Regions from separate parts of the Rhizobium sp. YTUHZ045 genome, predicted to be linked through region 1. Evidence: predicted binding sites of a transcription regulator. Region 1 holds the regulator's gene; each other region holds the start of a gene.
The links. Region 1 encodes LexA, which represses DNA repair genes until DNA is damaged. Its sites were predicted from a motif close to TGTTCNNNNTGTGTTCNG; they were not measured.
Positions count from the first base shown of each region.

Region 2: NMA58_RS19710 (helicase-related protein) is a predicted target of LexA. The motif match lies at 1,949-1,966, and genes of this name have one in related genera.
Region 3: dnaE (DNA polymerase III subunit alpha) is a predicted target of LexA. The motif match lies at 5,100-5,117, and genes of this name have one in related genera.
Region 4: NMA58_RS25200 (ImuA family protein) is a predicted target of LexA. The motif match lies at 5,949-5,966, and genes of this name have one in related genera.

Region 1 is NZ_CP101432.1:1,727,994-1,735,479, forward strand. It holds gene gltA (citrate synthase) at 1-206, opposite strand, end outside; gene NMA58_RS08785 (ComEC/Rec2 family competence protein) at 496-2,925, shown strand; gene lexA (transcriptional repressor LexA) at 2,906-3,622, opposite strand; gene NMA58_RS08795 (VOC family protein) at 3,821-4,717, shown strand; gene kdsA (3-deoxy-8-phosphooctulonate synthase) at 4,714-5,559, shown strand; gene eno (phosphopyruvate hydratase) at 5,701-6,975, shown strand; gene NMA58_RS08810 (FtsB family cell division protein) at 7,111-7,431, shown strand.
Region 2 is NZ_CP101432.1:4,003,809-4,011,294, reverse strand. It holds gene NMA58_RS19710 (helicase-related protein) at 1-1,889, opposite strand, end outside; gene NMA58_RS19705 (hypothetical protein) at 2,072-2,338, opposite strand; gene NMA58_RS19700 (DUF3309 family protein) at 2,656-2,811, shown strand; gene NMA58_RS19695 (YMGG-like glycine zipper-containing protein) at 2,838-3,098, shown strand; gene NMA58_RS19690 (beta-ketoacyl-ACP reductase) at 3,512-4,237, opposite strand; gene NMA58_RS19685 (acetyl-CoA C-acetyltransferase) at 4,307-5,488, opposite strand; gene phaR (polyhydroxyalkanoate synthesis repressor PhaR) at 5,726-6,301, shown strand; gene NMA58_RS19675 (hypothetical protein) at 6,296-6,703, opposite strand; gene rpmF (50S ribosomal protein L32) at 6,843-7,028, opposite strand; gene NMA58_RS19665 (glutathione S-transferase family protein) at 7,185-7,486, opposite strand, start outside.
Region 3 is NZ_CP101432.1:1,331,930-1,339,415, reverse strand. It holds gene NMA58_RS06530 (L,D-transpeptidase family protein) at 74-1,330, shown strand; gene dnaE (DNA polymerase III subunit alpha) at 1,365-4,862, opposite strand; gene NMA58_RS06520 (DUF5680 domain-containing protein) at 5,374-5,838, shown strand; gene NMA58_RS06515 (ABC transporter ATP-binding protein) at 6,077-6,760, opposite strand; gene NMA58_RS06510 (lipoprotein-releasing ABC transporter permease subunit) at 6,775-7,486, opposite strand, start outside.
Region 4 is NZ_CP101433.1:626,620-634,105, reverse strand. It holds gene NMA58_RS25215 (ester cyclase) at 1-380, shown strand, start outside; gene NMA58_RS25210 (error-prone DNA polymerase) at 444-3,707, opposite strand; gene NMA58_RS25205 (Y-family DNA polymerase) at 3,707-5,221, opposite strand; gene NMA58_RS25200 (ImuA family protein) at 5,142-5,903, opposite strand; gene NMA58_RS25195 (hypothetical protein) at 6,078-6,338, shown strand; gene dinB (DNA polymerase IV) at 6,352-7,443, shown strand; gene NMA58_RS25185 (SOS response-associated peptidase family protein) at 7,440-7,486, opposite strand, start outside.

The DNA of each region.
Region 1 (7,486 bases):
TGCAGCAGCACACCTTCGTCACCGTCGATATAGGTGATTTTCGATTCACAGGATGCGGTCGAGGTGAAGCCCGGATCGTAAGTGAAGGAAGCTGTGTTCTTGTAGAGGGCACCGATGTCGATGACGCTCGGGCCGATCGTGCCGCTTTTAACGGCGAGGTCGACCGATTTGTCACCGATTTTTATTGTAGCGCTTTGATCCGTCATGCTGTCCTCCGAAATGTCGGTGGCGCCACAAAAGCGCCATAGGGGTTAAGCGTCCTTTCCGATAGCTATATGATCGTGACGCTAATGCCAAGTTACCGTGACGGCATTTTGTGCATTGCGGCATCACCTTTTAGGCACCGCAGCGATGAGCCGCACGCATAGCGGAAGCCGATGATTCGACTGGCCTTTTGCCGCTTACGATTTTCCCTCGTATTTCAATCGATTATCCTTGCCGGATTTGCTTGAAGGTTGCATTCTTAGGGCTTGGCGGGGTGATCTTGGGCGGGGCATGCAGGAAACGACGACAGCCGAATTGCGGCCGCAAGCGGGCGTCGGCCTTGCCGATCCGCCAGATTTTCCTGCGCCTGCGGTGGTGACTCAATCGGTAAGGACGCAGTCGCAGACCCCATTGCATCGTCGGCTGCTGGCCACCGCCGGGCAATCGCTGCGTGCCGGGGCCTGCATGCTGGGCGAAGAGGCCGATCATGGCCGCCTGCTGCTGTTCTCGCCGGTCTTCCTCGGAGCCGGCTCGGCCTTTTGGTTTCTTGCTGCATCGGATTTTCCCCTCGTTGCATCGCTGTTCTGCCTGCTGGTGTCGGCGGCCGCGGTTTTCCTCACCGGTCCCAGCCGACCGGCCTTGCGCGCAAGTTTCATGGCGCTGGCACTTTTCGCCGGCGGCATGCTCTCAGCTCAGTTCGAGAGCTGGCGGGCTTCGACGGTGATCCTCGATTCATCCGTGACGACGACGGTGACTGGCCGCGTCGAACGGCGGGAAGGCGACGGGCGCGGGCGCTGGCGCTACATTCTTGCCGTCGCCGGCACCGAGGCGCCGGAGCTGAAACGGCCGCCGAGACGCATCACCGCGATCGTCCGGGGCACCGATGCGCCTTTCGAGATCGGCGACATCATCACCGGCAAGGCACGTCTGACGCCGCCGGCGGGCCCCGCACTTCCCGCGCTCAACGACTTCTCCTTCGGTGCCTATTTCGACGGCATCGGCGCCAATGGTTTCTTCTATAGTGCGCCGGAGAAACTCGACTTGGAGGCAGGCCCGCAGGCGGCCAGGTCGACGGCGGACGCCCTGCTCGAATGGCTCCACCAGCTGCGCAGCAGCATCGGCGACCGCATAAGATCGATCCTGCCCGGTGATACCGGCGCCTTTGCCGCTGCCCTGGTGACGGATGAACGGCGCGCCATATCGCACGCGACGACGGAGGCGCTGCGCCAGTCCGGCCTTGCCCATATCGTCGCGATCTCGGGTCTCAACATGGCGCTGTCGGCCGGCATCTTCTTCGTCGGCTTTCGGATGCTGCTCAGCCTCTTTCCCGGCGTCGCCCAAGCCTATCCTACAAAGAAGATCGCCGCTGCCGGCGCGCTCATCGCCGTCACCGCCTATTACCTGATCTCCGGTTTCGGGGTTTCGGCCGAGCGCGCCTTTATCATGATGGCCATCATGCTGATTGCCGTCTTCTTCGACCGGCCGTCGATCAGCCTGCGCAATGTCGTTCTCTCCGCGCTCATCATCATCGCCATTTCACCTTCGGAAGTATTGGGACCGAGCTTTCAGATGTCATTTGCCGCAACATTGGCCTTGGTATCGGGCTATCAGTTATGGAAGGACAGGCGTGTCCGCGAAAACGCTTTTCTGAAACTGCCGATCATCAGGCCGGTGGTTGCCGTCGCCGGTTTCTTCGGCGGCGTCTTCCTGACCTCGCTGATCGGCGGCTTTTCCACCGCATTGTTTTCGATCGAGCATTTTCATCGCCTGACGGCTTACGGCCTGCCGGCAAACCTTGCGACGATGCCGATTATCTCCTTCATCGTCATGCCGGCCGGATTGTTGGCGATGTTGCTCATGCCTTTCGGTCTGGACGCTCCGCTCTGGAAGGTCGTCGGATTCGGCCTCGATCTGGTGATTGCGGTTGCCAAGACGGTGTCCGGCTGGGGCGGTGATATCGGCATCGGCCGCTTGCCCGGCTGGTATTTCGCAGCGGCGGTGGCAGGCTTTCTGCTGCTGACGCTGCTGCGCACTCGGCTGCGCCATGTCGGCACATCGATCATCGCCATCTCGACGCTCATCGTGCTGCTTCTGCCGGTTCCCCGGCCGCCGGATCTGGTGATTTCGGAGGATGGCAGTCTGGTTGCGGTCGTCGCGGCTGAGGCAATAGCTTCCAACCGTGAAAACCCGCCGGATTTCATATTCGACCAGTGGCAGAGAGCGCTGGTGCTGCCGACACATGATCCGCCGAAGATGCTGGATGGTCCGGCCATTCCGGAAGGAGAAGACCGCCGTGTCAGGCTTTCCCGCGATCAGCAGAACGAAGCGAGTGCGGCGATGCGGGCAGCCGCCGCAGGCGGTGAAGCAAACCGTTTTTCCTGCGTCAAGAAGGCTTGGTGCACATCAAGACTTGGCAATGGCCATATCGTCACCGTCATCGACAATGCCGCCTATCTCGGCCCGGCCTGCGATACGGCCGATATCGTCGTGACCTCGGTCCGTCTGCGTTTCAACAGCTGCCGTTCAGGTGGCACGCTTTTCACCGGCGAGACGCTGCGCAGGACCGGCTCGCTCGAATTGCGTTTCGCCGATGCCGGCCTAGAGGTCACCACCGCCTTCGATGCCTTGTCGCGACCATGGATGCGCCATCGCGCCTATGATTGGCGCAATGATCGTTTTACCGATTCCAGCCCATCCGGCGTCAGTGATAGCGACGGATGAGGCCGACGAGCTTGCCCTGCACCTTGACGCGGTCGGGCCCGAAGATGCGGGTCTCATAAGCCGGGTTGGCGGCCTCGAGCGCGATCGAGGCACCCTTGCGGCGAAAACGCTTCAGCGTTGCTTCCTCGTCATCGACGAGGGCAACGACGATATCGCCGGGACTGGCGGTACTGCCGTTGCGAATGATCACGGTGTCGCCGTCGAAGATGCCGGCGTCGATCATCGAATCACCTTTGACCTCCAGCGCATAGTGCTCACCGGAGCCGAGCATATCGGAAGGAACGACGATATCGTGGGTGTTGTTCTGGATCGCCGAGATCGGAACGCCGGCGGCGATACGTCCCATGACCGGCACGGAGACGGAGTTGCCATTGTCGGCGACCGGCTTTGGCGCAGCGGGGGCGGCGACCGGCTGGGGCTTGCCGAGGCTGCCCTCGATGACGCTCGGCGAAAAACCGCGACGCTGAAGACTGGGGTTATAGGCCTCCGGAAGCTTGATCACCTCGAGCGCCCGGGCGCGGTTCGGTAGGCGGCGAATGAAGCCGCGTTCCTCAAGCGCCGTGATCAGGCGGTGAATGCCGGATTTCGAGGCGAGATCCAGGGCATCCTTCATTTCGTCGAAAGAGGGAGGAACGCCGGATTCCTTCATGCGCTCATGGATGAAAAGGAGAAGCTCCTGTTGTTTGCGCGTGAGCATCGACGTCAGACCCCGTGATTGAAACAAATCCAGAACGGACACTATATGTTCCATATGTGTTCCGCAAGTAGCTAAATTTCCGTAAACCCTCGCGCCAACTCGTGGAGATTTTTATTTTCATTTGCCGGATTGGCGCACATGTCTTGCATTGAGGGGTGGTGCTGTCGCACATCTCTTGCCGGTTTCAGGAGGATATTCATGAACGCGCATTCCGCCAAGTCGCACCCGCTCGATCATGTCGTGCTGCCCGTGGTCAATATCGATCTGGCGCGTGAAAGGCTCGGCAAGCTCGGTTTCACCGTCGCCGCCGATGCGCGCCATCCCTTCGGAACGGAGAATGCCTGCATCTTTTTCGCCGACAAGACCTATCTGGAGCCGCTTGGCGTGGCGAGTGTCGACGAGAGCGAGGCAGCGGCCCGCCAGGGCAACGTCTTCATCGCCCGCAATCGCGCCTTCCGTTTCCGCTGCGGCGAGGAGGGACTTTCTGCGCTGGCCTTCCTCAGCGAGGATGCCGACCTCGATCATAAGCGCTTCGTCAGCAACGGCGCGAGCGCCGGTGAGATGTTGCAGTTCAGCCGGCCGATGCGGATGCCGGACGGTTCGGAGAGCGTCGGCAGCTTTAAGCTGGCCTTTGCAGCTGATTTGCGCGCCCCCGATTTCTTTCTCTTTACTTGCCAGCGCATCAATTCGTTCCCTACAGATCGCGCCGCGCTGGAGACGCACGCCAATGGCGTGATCGGCATTGCCGAGATCGCACTTTGTGCACCGGACCCGGCGGCATTCGCCGCCTTCGTCGGGCTTGCGATTGGGCAGGCGGCGGTGGAGAAAACCGGTTTCGGCATGAATATCGCGGCATCGAATGCAAAGATCAGCTTGATGACGCCGGAAGGGCTGGAGGCCTATTTCGAAACCGCTGTCTCATCAGCCGATCGCGGCCTGCGGGGGCGGGCAATCCTCTTCACCGTCATCGATCTTGCCGTGACAGAAGCGCATTTGGGTGCTAACGGGATCACATTCACACGCAAGAACAATCGCATTCTGGTGAAGCCCACGCCCGGGCAGGGTGCGCTCTTCGCCTTCGAGGAAACACGATGAGCACCGACACGAATTCCGAAGTCAGGATCGGCGAAGGCGAAGGCCAGGTCACTTTTTCCAATACTGGCCGCTTGTCGCTGATCGCCGGTCCATGCCAGATGGAGAGCCGGGATCACGCCTTCATGGTCGCCGGCACGCTGAAGGAGCTCTGCGGCAAGCTCGGCATTGGCCTCGTCTACAAGAGCTCCTTCGACAAGGCGAACCGTACCTCGCTCTCGGCTGAACGCGGCATCGGCCTGGAAAAGGGCATGGAGGTCTTTGCCGACCTCAAGAAGGAATTCGGCTTTCCCGTCATAACCGACGTCCATACGGCCGAGCAATGCGCCGAGGTGGCCAAGGTGGTCGATGTTCTGCAGATCCCGGCCTTCCTCTGCCGTCAGACCGACCTTCTGATCGCCGCCGCCAGAACCGGCCGCGCCGTCAATGTCAAGAAGGGCCAGTTCCTCGCCCCTTGGGATATGAAGAACGTTCTGAAGAAGCTCAACGCCAGCGGCAATCCGAATGTGCTCTTGTGCGAGCGCGGTGCCTCCTTCGGCTACAATACGCTGGTTTCCGACATGCGTTCGCTGCCGATCATGGCGGCGATGGGAGCTCCCGTCATTTTTGACGCCACCCATTCCGTGGCGCAGCCGGGCGGGCAGGGCGATTCCTCCGGCGGCCAGCGCGAGTTCGTGGAAACGCTGGCGCGCGCGGCAGTGGCGACGGGAATTGCCGGCGTCTTCGTCGAAACCCATCAGGATCCCGACAACGCACCGTCCGACGGGCCGAACATGGTCTATCTCAAGGACATGCCGCGACTGCTTGAGAAGCTGCTTGCCTTCGATGCGATCGCCAAGGCCTAACGTTCAACAGGCTGCCATGATCGTGGTTTAGGCCACGATGCGATACCCGCTCGAAGGCTGGAAATTGCGCCATTGTAATTTGCACGCCTTCGATTATGACAGGCTTCGAACGACTTATCACCCACCGAGCAGGAAGAACCCATGACTGCAATCACCGATATCATCGCCCGCGAGATCCTCGATAGCCGTGGCAACCCCACCGTCGAAGTCGACGTCTATCTCGAAGACGGCAGCATGGGCCGCGCGGCCGTTCCCTCGGGCGCCTCGACGGGCGCACATGAGGCGGTCGAGCTGCGCGACGGCGGCAAGCGCTACCTCGGCAAGGGCGTCGAAAAGGCGGTCGAGGCCGCCAACACCGAGATCTTCGACGCGATCGGCGGCATCGATGCCGAAAATCAGATCCAGATCGACAACATCATGATCGAGCTCGATGGCACGCCGAACAAGTCGCGCCTCGGCGCCAACGCCATCCTCGGCGTCTCGCTCGCCGTCGCCAAGGCTGCGGCCCAGGCATCCGGCCTGCCGCTTTACCGTTACGTCGGCGGCGCTTCCGCCAGCCTCCTGCCGGTGCCGATGATGAACATCATCAACGGCGGCGCTCATGCCGACAACCCGATCGACTTCCAGGAATTCATGATCCTGCCGGTCGGCGCCGATTCGATCGCCGACGCCGTGCGCATGGGTTCGGAAGTCTTCCATACGCTCCGCAAGGAGCTTGCCGCGCAGGGCCACAACACCAATGTCGGCGACGAAGGCGGCTTCGCTCCCGGCCTGAAGAGTGCGCCCGAAGCCCTGGACTTCATCATGAAGTCGATCGAGAAAGCCGGCTACAAGCCGGGCGACGACATGTGCCTCGGCCTCGACTGCGCCTCGACGGAATTCTTCAAGGACGGCAAGTATGTTCTGGAGGGCGAAGGCCGCACGCTCGAGTCGGGCGCCATGGCCGAATATCTGGCCGAGCTCGCCGGCAAATACCCGATCATCTCGATCGAAGACGGCATGGCCGAAGACGACTGGGAGGGCTGGAAGGCGCTGACCGATCTGATCGGCAAGAAGACTCAGCTCGTCGGCGACGATCTCTTCGTCACCAACTCGGCCCGCCTTCGCGACGGCATCCGCATGGGCGTCGCCAACTCGATCCTCGTCAAGGTCAACCAGATCGGCTCTCTGACGGAAACGCTTGATGCCGTTAACACGGCGCATAAGGCAGCCTATACCGCCGTCATGTCGCACCGCTCCGGAGAAACGGAAGATTCGACCATTGCCGATCTCGCCGTCGCCACCAACTGCGGCCAGATCAAGACCGGCTCACTGTCGCGTTCTGACCGTCTCGCCAAGTACAATCAGCTGATCCGCATCGAGGAGGGCCTAGGCCCCCAGGCCCAATATGCCGGCCGCTCGATCATCAAAGGCTGATCCGATCTGATTTGCAATGCTCGACCCGCGCCTCACCGGCGCGGGTTTTTTCTTGCCGGCGGTTACGGTCAATGAACGGTTAATCTCTGCGCGTTATGCTGAACGAATTGGTAATGCGTTCAAGAGCATGCATGTATGTGGACAAAGCATCATAAGAAGAGAAAGCTCGGCCGCTTCGTCATCCCGGCTATGACGGTCGCGTTCCTTTCCTATTTCGGTTATCATTGCATCCATGGCGATTATGGCCTGCGGGCGACGGAGACGTTCGAGCGTCAGCGCGTTGCGCGCGAAAGGGAGCTTGCCGTCCTGAAGGCGAAGCGCGAACATCTGGAAAGCCAGGTGGCGCTACTGAGTGACGGCTCGCTCGACAAGGACATGCTGGACGAAAAGGCGCGATATCAGCTGAATATGTCGCGTGCGGACGAGATCGTCATATTCAATCATTATTCCAATTAACCGGAATTCGGTTAATTGGAATTTCTGATTTATTTCCAATAATTTAGCGTCGAAT
Region 2 (7,486 bases), 2.2 Mb from region 1:
TCTTCGGCGCGCGACAGATCGTCCAGCGGCTTCAGCACTGTGCTGATGTGATGGTTGACGAAGCGCTCGATTCGGGCGGCGACGTGATCGCGGGCATTGCCCGTCAACTGCTCGTCGGCGAGCAGGATCACGCGCGGCCGCATGATGTGATCGCTGCCGGAAAGCCGCGCCACCGGATCGCCGAGCCAACGGATCAATCCATCCGAACCGATCGCCAGATCGCTATTGCCCGCGGCATGCAGCCGGGCCGCACGGGCCTCGAACTCGAGCGCGAGCGCCTTCTGCGACGCAGCCTGAACCGCCTTGGCATCCGGTCCATCCGCTCCCGCCACCGGGGTGAAACGGAATCCGCTCAACTGCCCTACATGATGTCCTTCAACGAAGACATCGCCATTCACACTGATTTCAGCTTCCAGCATCGCATTCTCTCTCAGGCGCTTCATGAGCACAGATGTCCTGCGATCAACAAAGCGTTTCGTCAACCTTTCATGTAACGCATCGGACAATCGATCTTCGATTTCCCGCGTCTTTTCCTGCCAATGTGTCGGATCGGCAAGCCAGCCGGGCCGATTCGAAACGTAGGTCCAGGTCCTTATCTGCGCGATTCGCGCCGAAAGCGTGTCAATTTCCCCATCAGTTCGATCCGAGCGATGAACCTGCTCCGCGAGAAACTGCTCGTTCACCGTGCCATAGCGCACGAGATCGGAAAAGAGGGTCGAAATAAGATCGGCATGTTGGGCCGGAGTGATACGCCGGTAGTCGGGCAGGGCGCAAGCCTCCCAGAGTTTTTCGACGCGGGCCGGCCTGTCGGCGAGGTCCATTACCTCAGGATAGCGCGAAAGCTGCTCGAGCGCCTGCTGGTCGACCGCCGGCAGCGCCCGCGTCAGCCCGGGCACGCGCGGCCCGGCCTCCAGGCTGGCGCGGAGCGACTGAATCGAGGAGAAGTCCATCTCCGTCGTGCGCCACTGCAGAACCTTGACGTTGTCGAATTCATGTCCCTCGATGCGCTGCACCAGTTCCTCGTCGAAGGGGGAGACCTGTCCGGTGACGCCGAAGGTGCCGTCCCGCACGTGCCGCCCGGCGCGGCCGGCGATCTGGCCGAGTTCGGCCGGATTGAGGTTGCGGAACTGATAGCCGTCGAATTTCCGGTCCTGGGCGAAGGCGACGTGATCGACGTCGAGGTTGAGGCCCATGCCGATCGCATCGGTCGCCACCAGATATTCGACGTCGCCCGCCTGATAGAGCGCGACCTGCGCATTGCGGGTGCGCGGGCTCAGCGCCCCCAGCACGACCGCCGCGCCGCCGCGCTGCCGGCGGATGAGCTCGGCGATGGCATAAACCTCGTCGGCCGAAAAGGCGACGATGGCGGAACGCTGCGGCAGCCGGGTGATTTTCTTCTGCCCGGCGTAAAGGAGATGCGAAAGCCGCGGCCGCTCGATGATGGTAATGCCGGGCAAGATGTGCTGCAGGATCGGCCGCATCGTCCCGGCACCTAGCAGCAGCGTTTCATCGCGGCCGCGAAGATGCAGAATACGGTCGGTAAAGATATGGCCGCGCTCGAGATCGCCGGCGAGCTGCACCTCGTCGATCGCGACAAAGGCGGCTTTGGTCTCCCGCGGCATCGCCTCGACAGTGCAGACGGAAAAACGGGCATTGGGCGGCGAAATCTTTTCTTCGCCGGTGACCAGCGCCACGTTCTGTAGGCCGACCTTCTCCACCACTCGCGTATAGACCTCGCGGGCCAGGAGCCTGAGCGGCAGGCCGATCACGCCGGTCCCGTGTGCGACCATGCGCTCGATGGCATAATGGGTCTTGCCGGTATTGGTTGGTCCAAGCACCGCGGTCACACCGCGCCCGCTCAGAATCATCGGCTGCGAAGTCAGAGTCATCGTCCATGCAAGTGAGGCAGGCGCGCCCCGGGAAAAGTTTTGCCATCTCGATGGAGGCACAGAACACATGGACAGCTACCGCCGCAAACGCAAGGGCAGATTTCAAAATGCGTCGGGGGTTGCGACCTCTGCGAGTCGTCTCGAGGGTGCGTATTTCCGATTCGGAACAGCGGGAGAACGAATCAGAGACGAATCGCTGACTCCTGCTGATTCAGCTTTTGTTCACGGCTAAGTATTGATTTTGAATCACTTTTTCCTACCAAATGCTGAATCGCGGGACTCTCTCCTGTTTGTATTTTGTGACCCTGCCCGAGGTCTGGCGTGCGCCTTTTGCCAAGTGAAAATCCGCCGAAATTAACATCCCGATCAAATCCGGAACGAATCAGCGACGAATCGCCGACTGCTCGGCTTTCCCCTTCGTTCACGGCCATATCTGGTGGCGTCGTCATGTTCTGCCGCTAGATGCGGGGCAGGCGGCGAGGTCTCGTCACGTCGGTGTTAATCTTCCGGCGAGCAAACCCATTGGGGCCGATCAAAAACGGAACGAATCACCGACGAATCGTAGACATCGAGACCTTCCTGCTTTGTTCACCGCAACATATTGTATTTAAATGCTTTTTTAACCATACGGGCGTTTTATGAGGGGTGACGGATCACAAACCATGAATCGCCTTGGGTGCTAATTCGCGCGCCCAACCGGGAACAAAAATCGCCAATGCGTGTTTCTTGCCCATCCAGATTGCGGATGAAATGAAGGAAAAACACCATGCTTGGCACGATACTTCTCGTTATCCTCATTCTGCTCTTGATCGGAGCTCTGCCAAACTGGGGTTATAGCCGTGGCTGGGGCTATGGACCTTCCGGCGGTTTGGGGCTAGTTCTCGTCATTATCATTATCCTTGTACTAATGGGCCGCATCTAAAGCCCGACAACCTGGGGAGTTACGACATGATGAAGAAGATTGTTCTTATCGGCGCGCTCGTGGGCGCTCTCGCATCCTGCACGGCGACCGAGCAGGGCACGGCGATCGGCGCCGGCACCGGTGCGGTCATCGGTGGTGCCGTCACCAACAGCTGGGGTGGTGCCGCAGTCGGCGCCGTTGCCGGCGGCCTGACCGGCGCTCTCATCGGCCAGTCGGTCGAACGCCGCGGCTACTGCATCTATCGCGACCGCTATGGCCGCCGCTACGAGGCTCGTTGCCGCTACTGACCGACAAGTCATATCGGACTCCCAACGGGCGCTTCGGCGCCCGTTTTCTTTGCCGCCACGTTCGTCAATGTGACGTTGACGATCGGTCGTGAAAGTCAAATCTACCGGCGCTCACTAGCTTGGCGCATATTTCCTTCGTGAGCGCAGGGCAGGCACCATGGCCCGAGGCCCTGAAAGGAATATTTGCATGGACCAGATTGTCCTGAATTCCACCGTCGCCATTCTCCTCGCCGCGGCTTTTCTGACATCCGCGGTCTCAGCTCTTCGGAGAGGAGATCGCTCGCGGCAACGAATGCCTGTCAAGATTCGGGTTCAGCGAGACCGGAACACCGGCAACCGCTTCTGACCTCCCGAAAAAAGCAAAGGCGCGTCCTGCAACGCGCCTTTGCTTATCAACAAACGTTCGTCCTGTCTTAAACGAAGAACTGCCCGCCATTGGCTGTGAGCGTCGAACCGGTGATGAAGCCGGCATCGTCGGAGACGAGGAAGGTGACGCAACGCGCGATTTCTTCGGGCTCGCCGAGGCGGCCGACGGGAATCTGCGGAATGATGCGTTCATTCAGCACTTTCTCCGGCACGGCAAGCACCATTTCCGTTCCGATATAACCGGGGCAGATGGCATTGACGGTGATGTTTTTCGCCGCCCCTTCCTGGGCAAGCGCCTTGGTAAAGCCGAGATCGCCCGCCTTGGCCGCCGAATAGTTTGCCTGGCCCATCTGGCCCTTCTGGCCGTTGATCGACGAGATATTGACGATGCGGCCGAAGCTGCGGTCGCGCATGCCGCTCCAGACCTGATGCGTCATGTTGAACAGGCCGGTCAGGTTGGTGTTGATCACCTCGTGCCACTGCTGCGGCGTCATCTTGTGGAACATTGCGTCGCGGGTGATGCCGGCATTGTTGACGAGGATTTCGACCGGTCCGATCTCTCGTTCGACCTTGGTGATCCCTTCAACGCAGGCAGCGTAGTCCGAAACATCCCATTTGAATACCGCAACGCCGGTGACGTCGTGGAAGGCATGAGCCTTCTCGTCATTACCGGCATAAGTGGCCGCAACCCTGTAGCCGGCATTTTTCAGCGCCATGGATATCGCTGCGCCGATGCCGCGTGTACCTCCGGTGACCAGAGCCACTCTGCTCATGTTCCGCTCCCCCTCTGTGTTTTCGCCCGCTCGCGGCGGCATTTCAATCAATGACGGATCGTATGCTATTTAAAGTGCTTCAAAGCACATGGCGACGCCCATGCCGCCGCCGATGCAAAGCGTGGCGAGGCCCTTCTTCGCGCCGCGGCGCTTCATCTCGAACAGCAGGGTGTTGAGAATGCGCGCGCCGGAGGCGCCGATCGGATGGCCGATCGCAATCGCGCCGCCATTGACGTTGACGATCGACGGATCCCAGCCGAGATCCTTGCTGACGGCGCAAGCCTGAGCCGCGAAGGCCTCGTTGGCCTCGACGAGATCGAGATCGTTCACAGACCAGCCGGCTTTTTCCAGCGCCTTGCGCGACGCCGGGATCGGGCCGGTGCCCATGATCGACGGATCGACGCCCGCCGTTGCCCAAGAAACGATGCGGGCAAGCGGCTGAATGCCGCGCCGGGCCGCTTCTGCCTCGCTCATCAGCACGGCGGCGGCAGCGCCGTCGTTGAGGCCGGAGGCATTGGCGGCGGTGACCGTGCCATCCTTGTCGAAGGCCGGGCGCAGCTTGCCCATCGCCTCGATCGTCGCGCCGTGGCGGATATATTCGTCGGAATCGACGGTCACGTCGCCCTTACGCGTCTGGACGAGGTAGGGGATGATCTCATCGGCAAAACGGCCAGCCTTCTGCGCGGCTTCAGCCTTGTTCTGCGAGGCGACGGCGAACTGATCCTGCTCGTCGCGCGACAGCTGCCACTGCCGCGCAATATTCTCGGCGGTGATGCCCATATGGTAGCCGTGGAAGGCATCGGTCAGGCCGTCCTTGATCATCGTGTCGACCATCTTCATGTCGCCCATCTTCACACCGCCGCGCAAATGCGCGGCATGCGGCGCCATCGACATGGATTCCTGGCCGCCGGCAACGATGATCCTCGCATCGCCGGTGGCAATCTGCTGCATGCCCAGCGCGACTGCGCGCAGGCCTGAGCCGCAGAGCTGGTTGACGCCCCAGGCCGTCGTTTCCTTCGGAAGGCCGGCCTTGATCGCTGCCTGACGGGCCGGGTTCTGGCCTTCGCCCGCGGCCAGCACCTGGCCGAGGATCACCTCATCCACCTCGCCGGCATCGACGCCGGCACGCGCGAGCGCGCCCTTGATGACGGCCGCGCCGAGTTCATGCGCGGGGACCGTTGCAAAAGCGCCGTTGAACGAGCCGACTGCTGTCCGACCTGCGCTGGCGATGACGATGGATGAATTGCTCATGGGGTGGCTCCTCGTTTTTCGTCTTACTTACATAAGGGGAAACTGGCAAAGCTTTGAGCACAAGTCAAACGGGAAGACCGACCGCCGCCATTTTTCGGCGGCAGCCGTCAAGGCCGATTCGTTTGATCTCCTAAAGGTTTGCCGCAACGCACAAAGAGATTGTCACCGGCCTTCTTTTGCGTTTACAGTCTGAAGTGGAGGAACATCCAAAATCAGACGGGGGTTCAGGAGACTGATATGGCGAAGAATGAGGGTCAGATTGTCATCAAGAAATACGCCAATCGCCGCCTGTACAATACAGGCACCAGCACCTATGTGACGCTGGAAGATCTGGCGGAGATGGTGAAGAAGGGCGAAGACTTTACCGTCCAGGACGCAAAAAGCGGGGACGACATCACTCATTCAGTGCTGACGCAGATCATCTTCGAGCAGGAATCGAAAACCGGCAACACGCTGCTTCCGATCTCCTTCCTGCGCCAGCTCATCACCTATTACGGTGACCAGATGCAGATGGTCGTGCCGAGCTTCCTCGAACATTCGATGCGCGCCTTCAGCGAACAGCAGGCCCAGATGCGCGAACAGGTAAACCGCGCCTTTGGCGAGACGCCGCTCGGCAAGAACCTGCAATTGCCGATGCAGATGGTCGAGGACCAGGTTCGCCGCAATACCGAGCTGTTTCAGCAGGCAATGCAGATGTTTTCGCCATTCATGGCGCCGCCAGCGGCCAAGGAAAGCCGCAAGGCCGAGGCCAAGGACATCGACGAGTTGAAGGAGCAGCTCCGAGCTCTCCAGAATAAGCTCGACAACCTATAGGCCGATTGAGACATCCCGCCCGGCGCTTCGGATCGAAACGGCAAAACCGCCGATCACATCAATCAGAGCGATCGTCATCAAAATGAAGAACACCTGCGTCGCAGCGTCCTGGACGAGCAGAAACTCGACCAGGAAGGCGATGAAGACCAGCATCGACAATATGTGATTGAGCAGGTTGCCAGGCCCGGTTCGCGTTGCTTTCAGGATTTCGAAGAACAACACGACGAGGGCAACGACAATGAAGAGATCGCCGAGGGCCATGCTCCAGATCGCGCCCGAGAGCATCGACAGCACAATGATGTCATGCTCCAAGGCGGCGATGCCGCCGCCGCCCATCAGGCCGAGCATCGCCAGATTGTAAAGAATAAACGGAATAATCATCAGCGGCATTGCGGCTACCATCGGCAATCTCCTTGCGCAGCAAGAATACTGCCGCAAACCGCTGTCCTACTGCAAGTCGTTGCAATATTATCTTGCCGAAATGCAAAAGGCCGGCATGAGGCCGGCCTTGAAACTTGCGATCGGACGAGCCGGTCGGAAATTACGCGCCTTCCTTCGGCGTCAGAACCTGTCGGCCGCGATACATGCCGGTCTTCAGGTCGATATGATGCGGGCGGCGCAGTTCGCCGGAATTCTTGTCTTCGACGTAGGTCGGAGCTTTCAGCGCATCAGCCGAACGGCGCATGCCGCGCTTGGACGGGCTCGTTTTTCTCTTCGGTACAGCCATTTTTCTTACTCCACTTGCGGGCAAAACATTCCCACGGCCAGACTGGCGGCCGAAACGGACATGTCGCGATTTCGGAAATTTTGCGCGCTTATACATGCAAGGGGCGGCCTTGACCAGTCCCCATGCGTATTTTTTGCGAGGCCGATGATTCGAGCCTCAGACCTCGTCTTCCGCCACGATCCAAGGCTCGGCCCGGGCAGCCTCTTCCCATTTGCGCCAGGCAGGATGCGCCTTCATCGTCTCCATATAGGCGAAGGTATCCTCCCGGCTGACGAGTTCATAGATGTCGAACCGGTTGACCACAGGCGCAAACATCGCATCCGCGCCGCTGAACGCACCAAAGAGAAGCGGTCCGCCGGATTTCTGCAGAAGGTCTCGCCAGATCGTCTCGATACGGCTGACATCGGCGTCGACGCCGTCAGGCAATGCGATCGTCCCCTTCGGCCGGCGAATATTCA
Region 3 (7,486 bases), 400 kb from region 1:
GTCCGGGGTTTAAAATCTTCCTTAAACTTCGTCTCATAATGTGCCGGGCCAGTATTGCGTATGGTTGGGTATCATGTTCTCGCGTCTCGTCTTCGGCCTCGGCTTGCTGTCGGCCACCGCACTCGTGCACCCTGCTCTTGCCGCGGATGCACGAACGCTGCAGATCTTCGTCTCGAAGAACAAGCAGTCGCTTGTGGTTTATGACGGCACCGACGTCGTCGCGACCTCGAAGGTCTCGACCGGCAAGGACGGCCATACGACTCCGAGCGGCATTTTCTCGGTGCTCGAAAAGCAGAAATACCACGAATCCAACCTCTATTCGGCCGCCCCGATGCCGTTCATGCAACGGCTGACATGGTCCGGAATCGCGCTGCACGAATCCAATTCCGTGCCGCGTTATCCCGCCTCGCACGGCTGCGTACGCATGCCCGGCGCCTTCGCAAAAATGCTCTACCGAATGACCGAGCCCGGCATTCCCGTCATCATCAGCGACGACGAATTGGTGCCGCAGCCGATCGACCATCCGAACCTTTTCCGCCCCGATGCGCCGGCAGCGATGCCGCTCCTTTCGGATGTCGAGCTGCGGCCCTCCATCCCCGTCAGTCCCGGGACACCGGTGCAGGTGGCGATGAACGACACCGCCGCAATGCCGATGCCGGCGGCATCGCCGGTTACCGCGCCGGAGGTCCGGCCGCCGTCCGAGCCGATCAGCATGCTCGTCACGCGGCGAACGCTGCGCGAAACGGTGATCGACATTCAAACGATACTCAATCAGCTCGGCTTTTCCGCCGGCAGTCCGGACGGGCTGCTCGGTCCGTCGACCGTGCAGGCGATCAACGCCTTCAAGATGCTGCGGCCGACGGAATTTGCCGGCGACAGGAGCCTGGTCTCCGACAGACTTCTCACATCGGTCTATTCCGCAGCCGGCAAGGGCGAGCCTCCGAACGGCGTCATCATGGTGCGGCAGGCCTTCAAGCCGATTTTCGAAGCGCCGGTAACAATCGCCGATCCGGGATTGGCGCTCGGCACGCATTTTTTCACGCTGCATGCGGTCGATGAACAGGCCGGAACGGCGGACTGGTTCGGCGTCACACTTAGCAACAACCTCTCCCGCGAGACGATGAAACGACTCGGCATCACCAGCCAGGAAAGCTCCATTGTCATGGGCAAGCCGATTGCCCTTTCGCTGAGCCGCATCACGATCCCCGACGAGGCCCGCCGCAGGATCGACGCACTGATCGCGCCCGGCTCGACGCTGACGATCTCCGACACCGGCCTTGGCCGGGAAACCGGCGAAGGCACGGATTTCATCACGATCACCCGTGGGTGACGAGATCAACGGGGTCGATCATCAACTGTGTCGATCAGACAAGCTCGACGTCAACGACGCCGGGGGCGGCGCGAAGAGCGGCAGCAATCTCGGGGGTGATGCGGTATTTCTCCGGCAGCGCCACTTCCACCTCGCGTTTGCCCTCCTCCTTGATGACAATGAAGGAAACCAGACCGTCACCCTTAGCATTCAGATGGCCGGCAACCATCTTCAGCGGCCCGGAATCGCGGACATAAACGCGCAGCGCCTTCTGCATCTGCAGCGACTTTTCCTCAAGCGACTGGATCGTCTGAATGCGAAGACCGATACCCTCCGGCCGCTCCTCACCGGTCGCTGTCAGCAGGAAGGATTTTCCGGACTCGAGCACGTCGCGATATTGGTTCAGCATCTCCGAAAACAGCACCGCCTCGAACTGGCCTGAAGAATCGGAAAAGACGATGATGCCCATCTTGTTGCCGGTGCGGGTCTTGCGCTCCTGCTTGGAGATGACGGTTCCGGCAAGGCGTGCATTGGCGGCGCCCTGTTTGATGGCCGCTGAAAACTCGGCGAAAGTCTGCACACGCATCTTCTGCAGGATGTTGTTGTAGGAATCGAGCGGGTGGGCCGTCAGATAGAAGCCCAGCACCTGGAACTCCTTGAGCAGCCGCTCCGATGCCAGCCAGGGTGAATAGGGCGGCAAGGAGATCTTCTCCGGGCCCGAGTTTAGTGCGCTGCCGAAAATGTCCGCTTGGCCGCTCAGCTTATTTTCCTGGGCGCGCTGGGCATAACCGAGGATGCGGTCGAGGCCGGCGGAAAGCTGGGCGCGGTCGGTGCCGAAACAATCGAAGGCGCCGGCATAGATCAGGCTTTCGAGCACGCGGCGATTCACCTGGCGCGGATCGATGCGCAGACAGAAATCCTCGATGCTGGCAAAAGGTTTGTCGCCACGCACCTCGACGATGTGGTCGACGGCGGATTCGCCGACGCCCTTCAAAGCGGCGAGCGCATAATAGATTCGGTTATCGCCGGTCTCGAAATGTCGGAAGGATGTCTGCACCGAGGGCGCAATCACCTCAATGCCCAAGCGCTTGGCGTCCTGCCGGAAATCATTGACCTTTTCCGTATTGGACATGTCGAGCGTCATCGAGGCGGCGAGGAACTCGACCGGATAATGCGCCTTCATATAGGCCGTCTGGTAGGAGACGATGGCGTAGGCGGCGGCGTGCGACTTGTTGAAGCCGTAGTTCGCAAACTTCGCCAAGAGTTCGAAGATGTTGTCGGCCTGCGGCTTCGAGACGCCGTTCTTGACCGCGCCGACGACGAAGCGTTCGCGCTGCTGGTCCATCTCCGCCTTGATCTTCTTACCCATGGCGCGGCGCAGAAGGTCGGCTTCGCCAAGCGAATAGCCCGACAGGACCTGGGCGATCTGCATCACCTGTTCCTGATAGACGATAACGCCCTGCGTTTCCTTGAGCAGGTGGTCGATCATCGGATGGATCGATTCCAGCTCTTCGTCGCCATGCTTGCGAGCATTGTAGGTCGGGATGTTTTCCATCGGGCCCGGGCGGTAGAGCGCCACCAGCGCGATGATGTCCTCGATGCAGTCCGGCTTCATGCCGATCAGCGCCTTGCGCATGCCGGCACTTTCCACCTGGAACACGCCGACCGTCTCGCCGCGCGACAGCATCTCGTAGGTCGGTTTGTCGTCGAGAGGAATGGCCGCAAGATCGACTTTGATGCCGCGCTTGGCGACGAAATCGACGGCGACCTTCAGCACCGTCAGAGTCTTCAGGCCGAGAAAGTCAAACTTGACGAGGCCGGCCTGCTCCACCCACTTCATGTTGAACTGGGTGACCGGCATGTCGGAGCGCGGATCGCGATACATCGGCACCAGCTTGGATAACGGCCTATCGCCGATGACAATACCGGCAGCATGCGTCGAGGCGTGGCGATAAAGCCCTTCGATCTTCTGGGCAATGTCGAGCAGGCGCGCCACCACCGGTTCCTTCGCCGCCTCCTCCTGCAGCTTCGGCTCCTCTTCGATCGCTTTAGAGAGCGGCGTCGGATTGGCCGGATTGTTCGGCACGAGTTTGCAGATCTTGTCTACCTGACCGTAGGGCATTTCCAGCACGCGGCCGACGTCGCGAAGTGCGGCGCGCGCCTGCAGCGAACCGAAGGTGATGATCTGCGCCACCTGCTCGCGCCCATATTTCGCCTGAACGTAACGGATCACCTCTTCGCGACGGTCCTGGCAGAAGTCGATGTCGAAGTCAGGCATTGAGACGCGTTCCGGATTGAGGAAGCGCTCGAAGAGCAGCGAGAAGCGCAGCGGGTCGACGTCGGTGATGGTCAATGCATAGGCGACCAGCGAACCGGCGCCCGAACCGCGACCGGGACCGACGGGAATATCATGCTGCTTGGCCCACTTGATGAAGTCGGAAACGATCAGGAAGTAACCCGGGAAGCGCATGCGCTCGATAACGCTGAGCTCGAACTCCAACCGCTCACGATAATCCTTTTCCTCGTAACCCGGCGACATGCCGAGCGTGGCAAGCCGCATGTCCAGCCCTTCCACCGCCTGGCGGCGCAATTCGCCCGCCTCGGCGCGTTCGGCCTCCTCGGCATCGTCGGTGGCGCCAGTGAAGCGCGGCAGGATCGGCTTTCTTGTCTTCAACACGAAGGAGCAGCGCCTGGCGATCTCGATCGTGTTCTCAAGCGCTTCCGGCAGGTCGGCAAAGAGCTTGGCCATTTCGGCCCGGCTTTTCAGATAGTGATCCGGCGTCAGGCGAAAGCGGCTGTCGTCCGAGACGATGGCGTTATGCGCAACCGCCATCAGCGCATCATGGGCGTCGTAATCGTCGCGGGTCGGAAAGAAGGCCTCGTTCGTGGCGACGAGCGGCAGGTCATGCGTGTAGGCAAGCCTGACGATCTTCTGCTCGTGCCGCTTGTCGTAGGTGCCGTGCCGCTGCAGTTCGACATAGAGTCTGTCGCCGAAGAGACGCTTCAGCGTGAGCAGCCGGGCTTCCGCCTGGCCGGGATGACCTTCCCTGACAGCCGCGTCGACCGGTCCGGTCAGGGCGCCGGTCAAGGCGATCAGACCTTCCGTGCCTGCCTCTTCCAGCCAGGAGGCTCTGACATGTATGGCCTGGTTGCTATCGCCGCCGAGATAGGCGCGGCTGACGAGATCGACCAGTCTTTCATAACCGGCCTCCGTCGCGGCAAGTAGAACGATCGATGGCAGCTTGATCAGGGCCTGCTGACCGCCGCGCTTCTCACTTTCCAATCCGTCTTCCATGTCGATGGAGACCTGGCAGCCGATGATCGGCTGCAGGCCCTCGTCCATTGCCTTCTGGGAGAATTCAAGGGCGACGAAGAGATTGTTGGTGTCGGTAATGGCGATCGCAGGCTGACTGTCGCTGGTCGCCTTGTAGAGGATCTTCTTCAGAGGCAGCGCACCCTCAAGAAGCGAATAGGCGGAGTGGACCCTCAGGTGGATGAAGCCCGGCGTGCCGCCGGTCGCCTCACCCATTGAACCCTTTTCCGTCTCCGCCATGATATGCCTTCCCAATCAGCCGAAATGAATCGGATGCATTGTCGGCATTGAGGGCAATGATGTCCAGAAGAAGACCCGCTTGCGAACCGCATGACTGCCATGCGATCCCCTGAAAACTTTAGATCGCGATGACGATCAGCGAGAAGCTGGCAACGAACATTGCGATGGAGGTGAATGCTGCGATATCACGGATCATGTCAGTCATCTGGCTCTCCTTTACTCGTTATGTTTTCAATCTGTTCCATCTATGTTCCTATGTCAACAGGAATCTTTTCCTTTGCGCTTGCGTTTGAAAATGCCGGCTCGGGACTGCGAATCGAACCTCGCCTTCGGCGCTGGCTTTGAACATGCTCCGCGACCGGCTCGACATCGCCTGCCGAACGGATCCGTACAGCGCATTCGATGTCTGATGCACCTGCCCCAAGGCGATCGAGCGATGCACTCTTTTGTTCTTCTTATGTTCTCACCGTTCTGCTATATCCGTATCAGATGAGGCAGGAGGAAGATGATAATGCTCGACACCGTGATACTGAACGACTTCATCGTAGAGGCGAAGGCCGCGACCTATGTCGGCGGTGGTGTGCCTCGCCCGCCCTGCCGGCCGGGTGCTCACGATATCGGCTACGAGCGCGGCGACTGGTCCTATCTCGACAGCTACTTCGGCGGCACCGATTTCGCCGGCCAGGAAGTGGTGTGGTTGGCCGGCGAACCCGTCTGGGTGATGAATTATTTCGGCCGCGTCGTCGCGTCCGATCTGATCGACGGCAGTGCCGCCGGAACGGTGATCAAGGCGGCGCTGTCGGCAATGTATCGGGAGGGCCGCTTTCTCGGCGGAATGGAATTCAATCATCCGTTCGGCCGCTATGTCGACCGCAGCGAAGGCGGCTGCGAGGGATTCAGCGGCCAGGAATGCATCATGGTCGATGGCCGGAGGGCCTATGTGCTCGACTATCGCGGCGGGCTGGTTATCCCCTGACCGCAGGCCGGTAAAAGATGTGGATTGGGTGCATAATGTCCGTCAAGAGGTCGGCGATAACGGCCCCTCATCCGGCTGCCGCCACCTTCTCCCCGCGCGCGGGGCGAAGGGACCATGCCGCAAGCTCCCCGTTTCCACCTCGCTCTCGCAGGGCACGTCCCCTCTCCCCGCGCGCGGGGAGAGGGCTAGGGTGAGGGGCAAGCCATCGGCGCGAGTGGGGCAACCATAGACCGAAGTCTTAGAAGTCGACGATCTTGCCGTCCGAAATCGTGACGCGCCGATCCATGCGGCCGGCAAGTTCATGGTTGTGGGTGGCGATAAGGGCGGCAAGGCCGGATTGGCGCACCAGCGCCTCTAGCGCATCGAAGACGTAGCTTGCCGTTTCCGGATCCAGATTGCCGGTCGGCTCGTCGGCAAGAAGCAGCGTCGGCGCATTAGCGACGGCGCGGGCGATCGCGACGCGCTGCTGTTCGCCGCCGGAAAGTTCAGCCGGGCGATGCGAACCGCGATGGCCGATGCGCATATAATCGAGAAGCTGGCCGGCTCGCTCCCGGGCCTCCTTCCAGGACAGGCCGGCGATCAGCTGCGGCATCATGATGTTCTCAAGCGCGGAAAATTCCGGCAGGAGGTGATGGAACTGATAGACGAAGCCGATCTCGCGTCGGCGGATCGCCGTGCGCTTCTCATCGGAAAGGCCATCGCAGGCAAGGCCGTTAATGGTAACCTCGCCGCCGTCGGGATGCTCGAGCAGGCCTGCGACATGCAGCAGGGTCGACTTGCCTGTGCCGGAGGGGGCGACAAGGGCGACGATTTCCCCTTTAGACAGCGAGAAATCCGCACCCTTCAGGATCGTGAGCAGCGTATCGCCCTGCCCGTAATGGCGCTCGACGCCGGTAAGCTTGAGGACGACGTTGCGGTTCATGAATGCGGCATTCCTTATTCGTAGCGCAGGGCCTGCACCGGATCGAGCCTGGAGGCGCGCCATGCCGGGAAGATGGTGGCGATGAAGGAGAGGCTGAGCGCCATGACGACCACCGAGATCGTTTCGCCGATATCCATCTCGGCCGGCAGCTGGCTGAGGAAATAGACCTGCGGATTGAAGATCACCGTGCCGGAGATCCAGGAGAAGAACTGGCGGATGGATTCGATATTGACGCAGACGAGAACGCCGAGCAGCACACCGGCAAGGGTACCGACGATGCCGATCGCCGCCCCGGTCATGAAGAAGATGCGCATGATGGCGCCGGCGCTGGCGCCCATGGTGCGCAGGATGGCGATATCGCTGCCCTTGTCCTTCACCAGCATGATGAGGCCGGAGATGATGTTGAGCGCCGCCACGAGCACGATCAGCGTCAGGATCATGAACATGACGTTGCGCTCGACCTGGAGTGCGGAGAAGAAGGTCTGGTTGCGCTGACGCCAGTCGGTAAGGTTAATCTGGCGGCCGGCCGCCTCTTCCACCTTCGGCCTCAGGGCGTCGATATCATCGGGATGATCGACGAAGAGCTCGATCGACTGCACCAGCCCAGCGGCATTGAAGTAGAGCTGCGCTTCCTCGAGCGGCATGAAGATGATCGAGGAATCGTATTCGGACATGCCGATCTCGAACAGGGCGGAAATCTTATAGGATTTGACGCGCGGATTGACG
Region 4 (7,486 bases), on a different replicon from region 1:
TTTCGGATTTGTACCGTCGATATATCGATTGCCTCAACAACCAAGACTGGGACAGTTTAGCATACTACGTCAACACTGAGGTTGCCTACAACGGCGAGGTGGTCGGACTTGATGCGTATCGACAAGCGCGGGAGAGAGAGTTTCGCGAGATCCCCGACCTGCATTTCGAGGTAAGCATTCTAGTGTCCGACCATAACACAGTGGCGAGTCGCCTCAAATTTGATATCAGCCCGAGCGGCGAGTTCCTCGGCCTTCCTGTAAATGGCAAGCGCGTGTCGTTCTCCGAAAATGTCTTTTATGAATATAAGAACGATAAGATTGTCAGGGTATGGTCAGTGCTCGACAAGACCGCGATTGAGACTCAGCTTTTCCTGAGGTAAATCTCGCGAACAGAGCTGCTCTTGAAAGGAGTCGAATCTCCGACCCAATCGTCTGCCTTAGTGTCACTGAAAATTCCGGCTCTTGATCTTCAGCGTATCGATGTGAAGATCAGGCACGAACATGTCCCTCGCCCGAACGCCCGGAGGCGCCTTTTCGCGTGAGTCCGGACTGCCCGGCGAACCATGGGCGAACTCGTCGCCGCGGCCGGTCGGCGGATGAAACGATCCGTCATGCCAGGCAAGCCCAGACAGGTCGGCCGAGAGATCGAAGAGCTGCTGGGCGACGAGGTGAACCACCTCGCCTTCCCGCTGGATCCTTCCATTAATCGCCATCATGCTGGCGCCGAGCACCACACGCCTCGATCGCTCGAAGAGCTTTGGCCAGACGACGATATTGGCGATGCCGGTCTCGTCCTCAATGGTGATGAACATCACCCCCCTTGCCGATCCCGGCCGCTGCCGCACCAGCACTAGGCCGGCGGCCATCAGCCACTGTCCGTCGCGCGCTGTCATCGCCTCGGCACAGGTGACGATCCGGCGCTTGGCAAGGTCGGTCCGCAGGAACCGCAAAGGGTGCTGCCTGAGCGTCAAACCCGTGTGGCTGTAATCCTCGACAACGTTGTGGCCTTCGGTCATCTGCGTGAGCTCGACTTCGGGCTCCTGCTGCTCGGCGATCGCCCGCGCCTCCCTTTCCGCCGCGGCAGTGAAGAGCGGCAGCGGCTCGTCGCGCAGCGCCTTGATCGCCCAGAGAGCATCCCGCCGCTCGAGCCGCAATGAGGGAAGGATGGCATCGGCTTCTGCCAACTCGACGAGCGAGGCGACCGGAACGCCGGAGCGACGCCACATGTCGTCGACGGAGGTGAAGGGCTCGTCGGCTCGAGCCGCGACGATGCGCGCTGCATCCGCGGTTGCCAGCCCGCGCACCAGGCGCATCCCGAGGCGAACGGCATGCTGGTTGCTGCCTTCGATCGGCTCCAGCGTGCAGTCCCAGCGCGACCCGTTGATGCAGACGGGCCGGATCTCGACTCCGTGTTTCCTCGCGTCGGCGACGATCTGGGCAGGGGCATAGAAGCCCATCGGCTGCGAGTTCAAAAGCGCCGCGCAGAAAACATCCGGAAAATGGCATTTCACGTAGTTGGAAGCGTAGGCGATCAGTGCGAAGGACGCGGCATGGCTTTCCGGAAAGCCATAGGAACCGAAGCCCTCGAGCTGCGAAAATGTCCTTTCGGCAAACTCCTTCGAATATCCGTTCCTGACCATCCCGTTCACAAGCTTGTCCTGGAAGCGCGAAACGCCGCCGGTGAACTTGAAGGTCGCCATGGATTTCCGAAGCTGGTCGGCTTCGCCGCCGGTAAACCCCGCACAGACCATCGCCACTTTCATGGCAGACTCCTGAAACAGCGGCACGCCCAGCGTCTTATGAAGCACCGCCTCCAGTTCAGGTGTGGGGTATTCGACCTTCTCCTTGCCTTCGCGCCGGCGCAGATAAGGATGCACCATGTCGCCCTGGATCGGTCCGGGCCGGACGATCGCCACCTGGATGACGAGATCGTAGAAGGTCCGCGGCTTCATGCGCGGCAGCATCGACATCTGGGCGCGGGATTCGATCTGGAAGGTGCCGAGCGTGTCGGCCTTGCGGATCATTGCATAGGTCGCAGGATCCTCCTGCGGTATCGTGGCGAGATCGAGATCCTGATGCTTGTGGCCTCCGATCAGCGCAAAGGCCTTGGCCATGCAGGTCAGCATGCCGAGCGCCAGCACGTCAACCTTCATGAATTTCAGCGCCTCGATATCGTCCTTGTCCCACTCGATCACCTGCCGGTCGACCATCGTCGCCGGTTCGATCGGCACCAGGTCATCAAGCCTGTCATGGGTCAGCACGAAGCCACCGGGATGCTGGCCGAGATGGCGTGGCGCGCCCATCAATTGCCGGGCAAGCTTCAACGTCAGCGCGAGACGCCGGTCCTCGGGATTGAGGCCGAGATCGCGCACATGTTGCTCACCCACCTCTTCCGACCAGGACCAGAGGCCGGAGGAAAGGGACTTGATCAGATCCTCGGGCAGACCCAGTGCCTTGCCGACATCGCGAATGGCGCCCTTGGCGCGATAGCGGGTGACGGTCGAGCAGAGTGCCGCCTTGTCATGGCCATAGGTCTTGTAGATCCACTGGATCACCTCCTCACGTCGCTCATGCTCGAAGTCGACATCGATGTCAGGCGGCTCGTCGCGTTCCTGGGAGACGAACCGTTCGAAGAGCAGATCGTTGGTGTCGGGATCGATCGAGGTGATACCGAGCACATAACAGACGGCGGAATTAGCCGCCGATCCTCGGCCCTGGCAGAGAATGCCCTGCGATCGGGCATAGCGGACGATCGAGAAGACGGTGAGGAAGTAAGGCGCGTAGCGCATCGTCTCGATCAGCGCGAGTTCGTGCCGGATGGTCTTCTCGACATGATTAGGCAGGCCTTCGGGATAACGCGTCCTGACGCCCTCCCAGGTATAATGCTCCAGCGACTCCTGCGCGGTCATACCCGGGATCAGCGCCTCATCGGGGTACTGATAGACCAGCTCCTCGAGCGAGAATTTGCAGCGCTGAACAATCTCCGTCGTTCGCGCCAGCGCTTCCGGGTACCGCGGAAACAGACGCGCCATTTCTTCCGGCGGCTTGAGGTAGCGGTCGGCATGCCGTTCGCGCTCGAAGCCGACATCGTCGATGGTGGTGCCGGTCCGAATGCAGGTGACGACATCCTGCAGCTGCCGCCGACCCGGCTCGTGAAACAGCACATCGTTTGTAATGACGGTCTTCACCCGATGCTTGACCGCCAGGCTCGACAGCTCATGCAGACGCAATTGATCGTTGGGCCGCCGGCGCAGGCAAAGCGAAACATAGGCACGATCACCGAAGACTTCCGCCATCTTCCGAAGCTGCACGGCACAGGTGTCGTCCGCCATATCAGGCACGAGGATGCCGATCAGCCCTTCGGCATAGAGCGCGACATCGTCGAGATGCAGAATGCAGTTGGCCTTGCCGCCGCGGCCCTTGCCCAGGGTCAGAAGCCGCGTCAATCGCGAATAGGCGGCGCGATCGGTGGGATAGGCGAGGATCGACATGCCGTCCCGCAGGTCGAGCCGGCAGCCAACGACGAGCCGCAGGCCGGTGGCGCGCGATGCCTCCAGCGCCCGGACGATGCCGGCCAGGCTGTTGCGGTCGACGACGCCGAGGGCTTCGATGCCCATCAGTTTTGCGGTCGCAAACAGCTCCTCCGCCGAGCTCGCGCCGCGGAGGAACGAGAAATGCGTGGTGACCTGCAGCTCGGCATAGCGCATCACGCAAACACCCCGTGCAGGAACCATTTGTGCGAGCCGGTGTCCGTATCGACACCATCGCCGGAGCGGAAAATCCAGAACCGTTCGCCGGTATCGTCCTCGACGACGAAATAGTCGCGCACGGCGATCCATTCGGCGCTGCGTTGCCACCATTCTCCAAAAATCCGTTCCGGCCCGTCGGCGCGCTTCACCCGGCGCCGCTTGCCGCGCCAGGTAAACGAGACCGGCGGATGATCGGGCAGAAGCGCAATCACTTCTATCAGTTCGGGATGGGGCAAAAGGCGCGACGGCCGCGGCCAGTGCAGCGGCCAGGTGGCGCCGTCTTCCGCCGCCGTCGGCGCGATCCGCCGGACGCTGCGCTCCGGGACGTCGCTCGCCACCGGCGCCACCCGGAAAATCCGCTGGCCGCCGCGATTGTCGAGCACATCGATGAGCGGCGTCACATCGGTCACCTGCTCCTCGATGAGCGACGACGCCGACTGCGCCTCGATCAGCGGCTCGGCGATGATCGCGGCAAGACTGAGCTTTTCGATGCCAAAGCCAGGCTCGATCCTCTCGATCCGATCGCGGAAGAGTTTCGTCAGCCAGGCGATATCGCGGACCGGCTTGGCCGTACCGGCGCGGAGCGACTGAAGCGTGTTGTCGACGCGGTGCACGATGAGATCGGCGCGTCGAACGCCAAGTCCGCGCTTCTCGAGCTCGAGACAGAGCTGCCGCACGAGGCGGCTCACATATTTCTCGATCGTCTCCGGCGCGCCGATCGGCTCGGCGAATGATTTGTGGACCTCGACAAGGTCAGCCGGCCGGATCGGATCGATCGGCTCGGCAAGTCGGCCGAACATCTGGTCGAGACGGCGCCCGACCTCCCGCCCGAAGCGCAGCGTCAGCGGCGCGCGTGGCGTGGCGGCGAGATCGCCGACGGTGGCAAAGCCGAGGCTGCGGAGGCTGGCCACAGTTTCCCCCGGCAGTCGCAGCGACGACAAGGGCGAGCGGTTCACCACCCGGGCCGTTTCGCCGCGCGGGATGATGATCGTTTCGCGATCCGTTGTCCGGGCGAGCGCATGCGCCGCGCCCCAAGTGTCGGCGATCGCCGCACGCGCCGCGAGGCCGCGGCCACGAAGCCGATTGACGAGACCCGACAGCATCAGATCCTCGCCGCCCTGAAGATGATCGGCGCCTTCGGTGTCCATGACGATGCCATCAGGAGGATCCATGGCAACGACAGGAGAGTATTGTGACAAGGCCCAGAGTGTCAGCCGTTCCAGCGCCGCGAGATCGGCTGCCGGATCCGCATCGATCATCATCAGGCCTTGGACCAATGCCTGCGCCTTGGCCGCCGGCGTGCCGAGACGAAGGCCGAGTTTGGTCGCTGCCAGATCAGCCGCGGCAATCCATCGCTTCGAACCACTTCTGGCGATCACCACCAGCGGCGTTTCAACCGATAGCGAAGGATCGTCCCGCCTGATCCGGTCGGTCGGCAGTGTCGGAAGAAAGACAGATACGACCCTGGCCATCACATGCTCCGATGATGAATTCGCCTCCCTCCCCTGCTTTGACCCGCATCAGCTCCGCCAGCCAACGCGCCCGCCCGACACCGGCGACCGGCAACGGCTCGGACGGCAGCACCGAGATCCGCCAGCGGGTTGCCGCCGCCGTCGGCATGCCGAAATCCGACGCTTCTGTCTGGCGCCGCCAGCGGCGGATCACCAGGCCCAATGTCCCGGATTTCTCTGCCGCCAGCTGCAGCCGGCGCGATGCCGTCATCGGTAGGCGCACCAGTTCGGCGACGACGGCGCCAAGCCCGCCATAGCGAAGGGCCTCTTCGAAGCTTGCGAGCACGGTCTCTTCTCTGTCGCATTCGACGAAGATCACGCGGTCGGGATGCAGTCCGACCTGGGCAAGTGCGGGGAAGAACAGATCGAAGCGGGTGAGGCACCACACGACCTTGCCGGTGGTGCGGGCGGCGATGCCGCCGATGAAAAGGGCTGCCGCCGCGCCGTCGATGGCGCCATTGCCACCGCCGGCGACTTCATGCAGCGCGCCATAGGCCAGCCCCCCTCCCGGCAGTTGCGCATCGATCTCGCCAACCCCGAACGGTAGGACACTGCGCGCGCGCAAGCCGGCCCCTTCCAGGCTGGCGATTTTCTCGCGCAACTCGTCGAGAACGGCATTCGAAGTGGCGACGGCTGCGGTCATGATCTCCTTTACGGCAACCCGTTTTCGGCTTGAGATGATGAAATATGTTCTGTATTTGTTCTCAAAGCGGAAATGAGTCAATGCGCATGTGGCGCGCGGAAGTTGAGCGATAGTGCCGATGGAGAAAATCCGTGAACGGATTCAATTCGATGGCGTGAATGGGAATTTTTTCGCATGGCGCGACCGGAGCCTGTGAACGATCTGGATCCGAGACTGAGGGATCACCGTGAGCCGATCATTGAATTCATCTGTCACCCATGTCATCGCCACTGCGCGCTTGAGCGCAAGCTGTTGGTGAAAGCATTCGGCGCCGGTGCCAGCTTCGCGGTGATCCGCCGGCGCATGGGGATGGGCTGCGAGCGAATGCAAACGCCGGAGGGTGACAAATGCGGCGCGCACTTCCCATGCCTGAGCGAGCGATACAGAGGGTCGTGATGGAAGCTAGGCGATGACAAACGACGAAGGCAGCGAGCGGCCGCGCAAGATCGTCCACATAGACATGGACGCCTTCTATGCGTCAGTCGAGCAGCGCGACAATCCCGAGCTGCGCGGTCTGCCGGTTGCCGTCGGCTATCCTGCCGCCCGTGGGGTTGTGGCGGCCGCCAGCTATGAGGCACGCAAGTTCGGTGTTCATTCGGCAATGCCTTCGGTGACTGCAAAGCGCAAATGCCCCGACCTCATCTTCGTGAGACCGCGCTTTGACGTCTACAAGGCCGTCTCGTTGCAGATCCGCACGATCTTCGCCGAATACACGCCGATGATCGAGCCACTCTCGCTCGACGAGGCCTACCTCGATGTCACCGAAAACCTGAAGGGCATGGAGATCGCCACCGAGATTGCCGCGGAGATCCGGGCAAAGATCAAGCAGGTCACCGGCCTCAATGCGTCGGCCGGGATTTCCTACAACAAGTTCCTCGCCAAGATGGCATCCGACCTGAACAAGCCAAATGGTCAGGCCGTCATTACGCCGAAGAACGGGCCGGCCTTCGTCGAGGCCCTCCCCGTCAAGAAATTCCATGGCGTCGGACCGGCGACGGCCGAAAAGATGCATCGGCTCGGGATAGAAACAGGTGCGGACCTTAAGGAAAAGACACTCGAGTTTCTGGTCGAACATTTCGGGAAGTCGGGACCATATTTCTATGGCATCGCCCGCGGCATCGACAATCGTCAGGTCAAGCCGGACCGGGTGCGGAAATCCGTCGGCGCGGAAGACACGTTCTCTGAGGACATCCACTCTTTCGAGCCGGCACGCGAAGGCCTTCAGCCGCTGATCGAGAAAGTCTGGGGTTACTGCGAGGCCAATGAAATCGGCGCCAAGACGGTGACGCTCAAGGTCAAGTATGCCGACTTCACCCAGATCACCCGCAGCAAGACGGTTGCGGCACCTCTGCAAACGATCGGCGACCTCGAGGAGGTGGTCGGCCTGCTTCTCACGCCGATCTTCCCGCCGCGCAGGGGAATCCGCCTGCTCGGCGTCTCGCTGTCATCCTTGGAACGGCAGGCCTCTGAAATGGAGCCGCAGCTGCGGCTGGCGCTTTAGACCACCAGTTTCGGCTGGACAGGATCGATGGAATGGCGTTTGA